Linked DNA regions of Mastigocladopsis repens PCC 10914. The main gene of each other region encodes a partner of the protein of the gene in region 2 in a complex. Links are inferred from orthologs where the notes say so. Each region holds a gene or a part of one and is shown on either strand. Other genes may lie near its edges.

Region 1 (3,867 bases), 750 kb from region 2 along the record:
CCCATGCCACAATAGGGACTGCAATTTGTTTGTTGCCAATAGCCAGGAGTGAAGCTTGTGAATCGACCCCCTAACCTTGGTGTCACTATTTTCTTGTATATTGCTGGTATTCTGCTGGTGATTTTAGCTATAGTTCTTTTACTACAAGCTTTTGGAGTGTTGAAGAACATTCCCAAAGAAGTCATTTGGGCTTTAGTGCTGTTGTCAGTTGGTTCGGGTATTCTGGCAGGTATTCGCAGTCGAAGGTAATTCTTGTCAACTTTTTGCATTCCTCATTGATTGATGGAGTTTCGTTAGGATAGTGTAGCCTAAGCATTAGCTACCTTGTCTGTACTGACTCTATTTAAAGCTAAGCGATACCAGCCTCCTAAGAACTCCTCACGCCCATGACAACAACCACTGACTTCCTCAGTCACCTCAACCCCAGTCAACGCCGCGCTGTTGAACATTACTGCGGTCCCCTGCTCGTTGTTGCTGGTGCGGGTTCCGGCAAAACACGAGCGCTGACTTATCGCATTGCTAACCTCATTTTGCAACACCGTGTTGATCCAGAAAACATCCTGGCGGTGACTTTCACCAACAAAGCCGCACGGGAGATGAAAGAACGTATTCAGAAGTTATTTGCCGAACACTTGGCAATGACTCAATACAATGAGCGGTTTGATTTGTTGCCAGAATACGACCAAACCAAGCTCAAGTCGAAAGTATGGAAAACCTTTATCAAAGATATGTGGTGCGGTACTTTTCACAGTTTATTTTCTCGCATTCTCCGCTTTGATATCGAAAAATACCAAGACGAAAAAGGACGCCAGTGGACGCGGAATTTTTCCATCTTTGACGAGTCCGACGCCCAAAGCGTTGTCAAAGAAATTGTCACTAAACAGCTTAACTTAGACGACAAAAAGTTTGAACCTCGTTCTGTCCGTTACGCTATCAGTAACGCTAAAAACCAAGGTTTATCACCCAAAGAATTTGAGAGGGAGCAACCCAATTATCGCGGAAGGGTGATTGCAGAAGTTTACAATTACTATCAAAGCCGACTCGCAGAAAACAACGCCCTCGATTTTGATGACCTCATCCTCGTTCCTGTGAGATTGTTCCAGCAAAACGAGCAGGTTTTGGGTTATTGGCACAACAAGTTTCGCCATATCCTGGTAGATGAATATCAGGATACCAACCGCACTCAGTACAATCTCATCAACCTGTTAGCCACAAATGGTGAAACTAAAAAGAGTGAATGGGACTGGACAGACCGTTCAGTTTTGGTGGTGGGTGATGCTGATCAATCAATTTATTCATTTAGAATGGCTGATTTTACCATCTTGTTGGACTTTCAGCAAGACTTTGGCGACGGCTTACCGGATGAAGATACGCGCACAATGGTCAAGCTGGAGGAAAACTATCGTTCCTGCGAAAATATTCTGCAAGCAGCAAACCAACTGATTGAAAACAACACCCAACGTATTGATAAAATCCTCAAGGCAACAAGAGGTGCAGGTGAGGAGATTTATTGTTACAAAGCAGACGATGAAATTGCCGAAGCAGATTTTGTCATCAACCAAATTCGCACTTTAGAAAATCAGCATCCAGAGTTGAATTGGGGTAGTTTTGCCGTATTATACCGTACGAATGCCCAATCTCGACCTTTGGAAGAGTTATTAGTTCGTAGTAATATTCCTTACACAGTAGTTGGCGGCGTGAAGTTTTACGATCGCAAAGAAATTAAAGATATAGTGGCTTACTTGCGGGCGATCGCCAACCCAGCCGATACACTGAGTTTAACGCGAGTCATAAATACTCCCCGGCGCGGGATTGGTAAAGCGACCATCGATGCATTGAATAATGCCGCTAGAGAATTAGGCACAACTCTGTGGGAAATCATAAGTGATGAAACATCAGTAAATACATTAGCAGGACGTTCTGCGAAAGCTGTCAATAGCTTTGCCCAGATGATTCGTAACTTGCAAGAACAAATGGAGACGGTTCCAGTTTCTGAACTTGTGCAAGGGGTGTTGGAAGACTCTGGATACATCAAAGACTTGCAAACACAGAGTACGGATGAAGCAGAAGACAGGTTGCAAAACGTCCAAGAATTATTCAACGCGGTGCTGCAATTTGAAGAGGAAAATGATGATGTTACCCTGCAAGCCTTCCTTGCCAGTACTGCACTTAGTTCCGATTTGGATAACTTAAAAGAAGGACAAACAGCAGTTTCACTGTTAACCTTACACGCTTCCAAGGGGTTGGAGTTTCCTGTTGTGTTTTTGGTAGGAATGGAACAAGGGCTATTTCCCAACTACCGTTCAATGAACGATCCAGCAGCTTTGGAAGAAGAACGCCGCCTGTGCTACGTAGGAATTACTCGCGCCCAAGAACGGCTGTATTTAACCCATGCCCGCGAACGCCGCCTTTACGGGACTCGGGAACCAGCCATGCGATCGCAATTTCTTGACGAATTACCCGAAGAATTATTAATGACTCGACATAGAAACACTGTTGCTTACACGAAAGGTGCTGGTGGTAGTTCGTCGCAACGTACAACCCAACGCAAACAAGGAACTGCTGAGAGTTGGCAAGTAGGCGAAAAAGTTCTGCACAAAATTTTTGGCGTTGGAGAAATCACTCACATTTTTGGAGCAGGAAATAAAGTTTCTCTAGCGATTAAATTTGACAGTTTGGGTCAAAAAATTATTGATCCAAGGGTTGCACAGTTGCAACGAGTGGAGTGAAAATTTTCAGTTTATAGAGATGCGCCATGGCTGGTCTCTACAATTATTTTATCTAATAGACTTCTTGCACTCAATCCGGTTTAAAGATATTTAGAACCACAGATGCACACAGATAAACACAGATAATTTATCTGTGTGCATCTGGAGGACACTGCGTTGCGGAGAGCAGCGCCGTGCGGGGGTTCCCCCCGTTGAGGCGACTGCGGAGGGTTCCCCCCGTTGTAAGCCCTTCGGGCACGCTACGCGTTGGCGCAGCCTGTCCGCAGGACTTACGCGCAGCGTCTGCGCAGGAGATAGCAAGTGTCCGTTGTTTATCTGTGGTTTTTTTGATAAACATTGACTGCATGCAAGAGGTTTAACACCGTTTTGGGTTATCAGTTATGTTTTTACCGCCACTCCTTTATAGAAATAGCCCATAATTGCTGGTAAGTTTTCAGCCTGAAACTGTTCGACTGTGACTTGGTTGAACTGGTTTTCAACCAAGCGTTTGATATCGCGATTGAAATGACAACCATCAGCAATGACTTTTTGCACTGGAGTTAAACGATTTTGCCAAACTTGAACTTTAGGATTATCGCTCAATCCATGTTCAATAAAAAAGAATCGCCCTCCTGGTTTGAGCACCCGATAAATCTCCTGCAAAGCTTGCTGGACATTGGCAATGCTACATAATGTCCAAGTACTAACGACACTATCAAAGCTTTGATCTGCAAAGGGTAAGTTTTCGCCATTCAGGACGTGATTTTCTACAGTCAAATCCGAAGCCTCAATGCGTTTCAATGCCAGGGCATTCATCCCAGGATTAGCATCAACTGTCGTGAGCTTTTGAATATGTTTAGGATAGTAAGGCAAATTTAATCCTGTCCCAAAACCAATTTCTAACGTTTCCCCTGTCACCTGTGCCAAAACTTTCTGACGGTAGCGGGATAGGCTTGCATCAGACATCGACCAATCCAGTAAGCGAGGCAGAACGAATTGGGAGTAGAGATTCATAGGGTTGTCACTAACCTTTAAATATTTGGAGTCGGAAAGAGCACTTCATACCCTACACTTTTACTTTGTTGTCGAAGATCCTCGATAAATTCGCTCCATCTGCTCCTGAGAAAGCCGTGTTATTGGAAACCCTTGATCTACTCTG
Region 2 (4,448 bases):
GGAGGAACTTTCGAGGAAATGACAACGCCTAATTTATTGTTGTCACGCACAAATGCATCTGTAATTAATCCCTGGGATGCTTGCACAACCCAGTTACCAAAGCTTTGTCCTGCTTGGCTATTACCTCGCTGTAATTCTCCGGCGATATCTCGACTAATAACTGGTGGGTTGGTTGTGCGGTTAGCTTGTGTTGCGGTACCACCACTACAAGCAGTAGTTAATGTTAGGACTAAAATCAAGACACATGTTGCCAAGATCTTACGGCTCTGCTGAAGCAGACTCATGTTTATTACCTCCAAAAAATACTTTAAAAACCTACTTAAATAGAAGGTTTATTTAGGTTAATTAAGCCTATATTGTGTAAATGTTTAGGTAAGTGATTTAGTAAGGACATTCTTTACTTTAGCAATTTGCATTTAATTGTGAAGTCCTGTGTTAAAAAACAAAGTCCGCGTAAGCGGACTTGATTGAACCCGCGCTTTTATAATACGCGTTTACATTAGCTGCTAATTTTAACTAACCTTTAGGTATTTTTTTAAAGAAATTCCCCTGTAACAAATACCTAAAATTTCAGCAGCAAGACCCAATTCTAGTCAAGCTTTTTCTTGACGTTATCTTTTACGTCTTCAATACCGTGACGAACTTCGCTTTCAGCTTGCTTTGCTTGACCTTCAGTTTTATCTTCTGGATCGCCAGTGATATTTCCTGCTGCTTCTTGAGCTTTACCTTCAATGTTTTTAGCAGTAGCTTTTGCACGATCTTCTAAGCTCATTTTGACCTCCCTATTTCTCGGAATTTTCTTTCAAAGTCAATTTATAACTTTGAAATTCTTTGTTATCACTCATACAACTTAGCTTAATATTTTTGCTAGAGCCTTCCACCTCAAGGTATATTAGTCGCCTATGCTAAAAGAGTGAGAAGAAATCGCTCATAACGACTTCCTTCCCGCTATTTAATTATTTAAAAATGCTGAGTCGAAGCGCGATCGCTAATATGCATTACGGACAATTCATAACGCATCCTACTTTTTCATAAAAAAAACCGGTTGTAGATAACCGGGTTGATTAATGTTATTTGTAAAACTTTTTGTCTAATCAAGAAAACCCATCAGACCTTCAGAATCGTCGATAACATTGGATGCAACTGGGCGATTGCCCATGATAGAGTATGTTTCAGAAATGACGAGATCACTTGAAGCGATTGGACGATCTCCAGACACATGAATAGTGTCAACAACGTGGAATGTGTTTGCAGTAATGGGACGCATACCCATGACATTCTGAGTTTCTACAACTTGTAAATGACTGGAGGTGACTGGACGTATCCCAGCGATCGCTAGTGTATCACTGACTTCCAGTTTACTTGGCGATTCTAACGGCACGGGCTGTTCACCATTTTGCTCAACCTTATCGGTTTTCATTTTTTGACCCTGATTATTTTCCACTGTCTTTTCTCCCTTGTGCTTCAAACTCTTTTGCCGAGGACTCATTGCTTTACCAGAGCTGCTTACGCTCATATCCTCTTACCTCAAGGTATTGTTAATTAATTTTACAATATTCTGGTAAAGTTAAATTTTTCCTTAATATTCAAGTTGAATTTTCAATAAAGCTTATATAGAGTTGAGTATAATGGTCTTTGAAAGTTTTAGATATATAAAAAACTTTTGTAAAGTTTAATAAATAAATATTGCCAATGTAGATCAGGTGCAATGGGAATAAATCATTCCCAACTGTGTAGCACACCTAGTTATCGCATTCGCTACCATAAAATATGGTACTTCCAGTGAAATTGTATGACAAAATTTTGTCTTCAAGCTCCCTTTCAACCAACAGGTGATCAGCCACAAGCGATCGCCCAACTTGTTGCGAGTGTAAATATTGGTCATCAGTACCAAACTTTACTGGGAGCTACGGGAACCGGGAAGACTTTTACTATAGCATCAGTGATTGAAAAAGTAGGGAAACCGACTCTAGTCCTGGCTCATAACAAAACTCTCGCTGCACAACTTTGTAATGAGTTACGAGACTTCTTTCCTCATAATGCAGTTGAGTATTTCGTCAGCTACTACGATTACTATCAGCCGGAAGCATATATTCCTGTCACCGATACATATATAGAAAAAACCGCTTCGATTAACGATGAAATTGATATGTTGCGACACTCAGCGACGCGATCGCTCTTTGAACGGCGCGATGTTATCGTTGTTGCATCTATTAGTTGCATCTACGGTTTGGGTATTCCCTCAGAATACCTTAAAGCTGCCATTCCCTTTCAAGTAGGGATGGAGGTAAACCAACGGGAAATACTGAAAGATTTGGTATCAGTTCAGTATGGTCGCAATGATGTAGAATTGGGTCGTGGACGTTTTCGCGTCCGGGGTGATGTGTTGGAAATTGGTCCAGCGTATGAAGACCGAATTATCCGCGTGGAGTTTTTTGGTGATGAAATTGACGCGATTCGCTACGTTGACCCTGTGACAGGTGAAATCATCAAGAGTGTGGAAGCGGTGAATGTTTACCCCGCACGTCACTTCGTCACTCCAGAAGAAAGGCTAGAGGTGGCTTGTGATGATATAGCAGCAGAACTCAAAGAGCGAAAAGCACAATTAGAAGAAGCTGGGAAATTACTTGAAGCACAACGCATAGACCAACGGACACGCTATGATTTGGAAATGTTACGCGAGGTGGGTTATTGCAACGGCGTGGAAAACTATTCTCGCCACCTCGCAGGACGCTATGCAGGCGAACCACCGGAGTGTTTGATTGATTATTTTCCCAAAGATTGGCTGTTGGTCATAGACGAATCTCACGTGACCGTACCGCAAATACGCGGGATGTATAACGGCGACCAAGCACGGAAAAAAGTGTTAATTGAGCATGGATTTCGTCTTCCCAGTGCGGCTGATAACCGTCCATTGAAGGCAGAGGAATTTTGGACAAAGGCAAATCAGTGTATTTTCGTTTCCGCAACCCCAGGAAATTGGGAACTCGAAGTTTCTGAAGGTCATGTGGCGGAACAAATCATTAGACCAACTGGAGTCATTGACCCAGAAATCATTGTACGTCCTACAGAAGGGCAAATTGATGATTTGTTAGGCGAAATTAAAGACCGAGTTGACCGCCAAGAGCGTGTGCTTATTACAACACTCACCAAGCGCATGGCAGAAGATTTAACCGAATATCTGCAAGACAATAGTATTCGGGTGAGATATCTGCATTCCGAGATTAATTCGATTGAGCGAATCGAGATTTTACAGGATTTGCGCGATGGGAACTTTGATGTGTTAGTTGGCGTGAACTTGCTGCGCGAAGGGTTAGATTTACCGGAAGTTTCTCTCGTGGCGATTTTGGATGCTGATAAAGAAGGCTTTTTGCGTGCAGAACGTTCTCTGATTCAAACGATTGGGAGAGCAGCGCGTCATGTGCGGGGACAAGCAATTATGTATGCTGATAACCTAACAAATAGTATGATTAAAGCCATGGAAGAAACCGAGAGGCGTCGCAACATTCAAACGGCTTACAACCGGATGCACGGAATTACACCGCAACCGATTGTGAAGAAGAAATCGAGTAATGCGATTTTGTCTTTCTTAGAAGTGTCGCGGCGATTAAATGCAACTGAGTTAGATACAGTTGACCAACACATAGATGAATTGCCTTTGGAAGAGATTCCAGGGTTGATTACCCAACTGGAAGCGCAGATGAAAGAAGCAGCGAAAAAACTGGAGTTTGAGGAGGCGGCGAAATTGCGCGATCGCATTAAGCATCTGCGGGATAAATTGGTGGGACGCTCATAAGCTTTTCCATAATATGTGCGTTATATTCGTCCGGTTTTGTCCCAAGTTTGTCACGCTTTGTTGACTAAGTATAAGAGGATGTTTTAAAAGTGTTAGGCGACTAGAAGTCGCTCAGGTGAGTAAGAAATTAAACTTTACAAACATCCTCTAAGGAACCAGGGTTAAACACCCTGTATAAACTAGATACTTCAAGGAGAAAACTCATGAATACGACTCCTGACAAGAAAGATTTGCAACTCGGCGTGAAGACCGAGACCACCACAACATGGCTTGATTGTATTGTGGAAGAACTCGACGAGGCTGCCCAAGCTGCTGTCGTTGGTGGAGGAGGTTCATGGAAAAAATCTGACTACTACTACCCCGGCGATGAGCCTCAAACTTTCGGCTAACCTTCTATCCAGAAACACTCCTGTTGACTTAAGTGTCAACTTGTGAAGCGCTCGTGTCTAGTGATAGGCGCGACGCTTTTTGTCAGAAGGTATTTTCACAGAGTGATCGCGTGTTTGTTTCACAATTCCCCCATCTATAAACTGACCTTTCTAAAAGGATTTACTTAATTAAAATGATATATTTCAAAATGAAGGTCTTGAAACTATTAATAATAAAGAGAGAAAACGTAAATTATTATGAAACACTATGAGTACAGATACCT

The links. Proteins that work in one complex are often made in the same cells at the same time.
Region 1: the proteins of uvrB (region 2) and pcrA are in contact, whole or in part, in a crystal structure (PDB 7EGT), measured with the Thermus thermophilus proteins. The link is inferred for Mastigocladopsis repens PCC 10914 from one-to-one orthologs. Residues at the interface, in WP_096411307.1 of Thermus thermophilus: Glu23, Leu25, Arg26, Asp27, Gly28, Glu29, Arg30, Phe31, Arg55, Glu326, Asp327, Phe328, Glu379, Ser382, Gln383, His398, Gly400, Arg401; in WP_096412145.1 of Thermus thermophilus: His654, Arg656, Phe657, Gln666, Asp668, Glu669, Lys680, Arg681, Leu682, Ser683, Lys685, Tyr686, Ala687.

The regions. Positions count from the first base shown.
Region 1 is NZ_JH992901.1:2,845,897-2,849,763, reverse strand. What follows is about bases 10-3,057. They hold pcrA (DNA helicase PcrA), read left to right. Parts: upstream 10-386; coding sequence 387-2,729; downstream 2,730-3,057. Other genes in these bases: MAS10914_RS0114860 (hypothetical protein), read left to right, coding at 58-249. Also shown: MAS10914_RS0114850 (class I SAM-dependent methyltransferase), read right to left, coding at 3,108-3,722; MAS10914_RS0114845 (carbonic anhydrase), read right to left, coding at 3,783-3,867. UniProt on the Escherichia coli protein: A helicase with DNA-dependent ATPase activity. Unwinds DNA duplexes with 3'-5' polarity. Translocates on single-stranded DNA with 3'-5' polarity. Initiates unwinding more efficiently from a nicked substrate than double-stranded DNA.
Region 2 is NZ_JH992901.1:2,098,103-2,102,550, reverse strand. What follows is about bases 1,306-4,294. They hold uvrB (excinuclease ABC subunit UvrB), read left to right. Parts: upstream 1,306-1,792; coding sequence 1,793-3,796; downstream 3,797-4,294. Other genes in these bases: MAS10914_RS0111445 (hypothetical protein), read left to right, coding at 4,000-4,185; MAS10914_RS0111455 (hypothetical protein), read right to left, coding at 1,306-1,516. In the rest of the region: MAS10914_RS0111465 (hypothetical protein), read right to left, coding at 1-284; MAS10914_RS0111460 (CsbD family protein), read right to left, coding at 590-772; more of MAS10914_RS0111455, read right to left, coding at 1,091-1,305; MAS10914_RS0111440 (hypothetical protein), read left to right, coding at 4,433-4,448. UniProt on the Escherichia coli protein: The UvrABC repair system catalyzes the recognition and processing of DNA lesions. A damage recognition complex composed of 2 UvrA and 2 UvrB subunits scans DNA for abnormalities.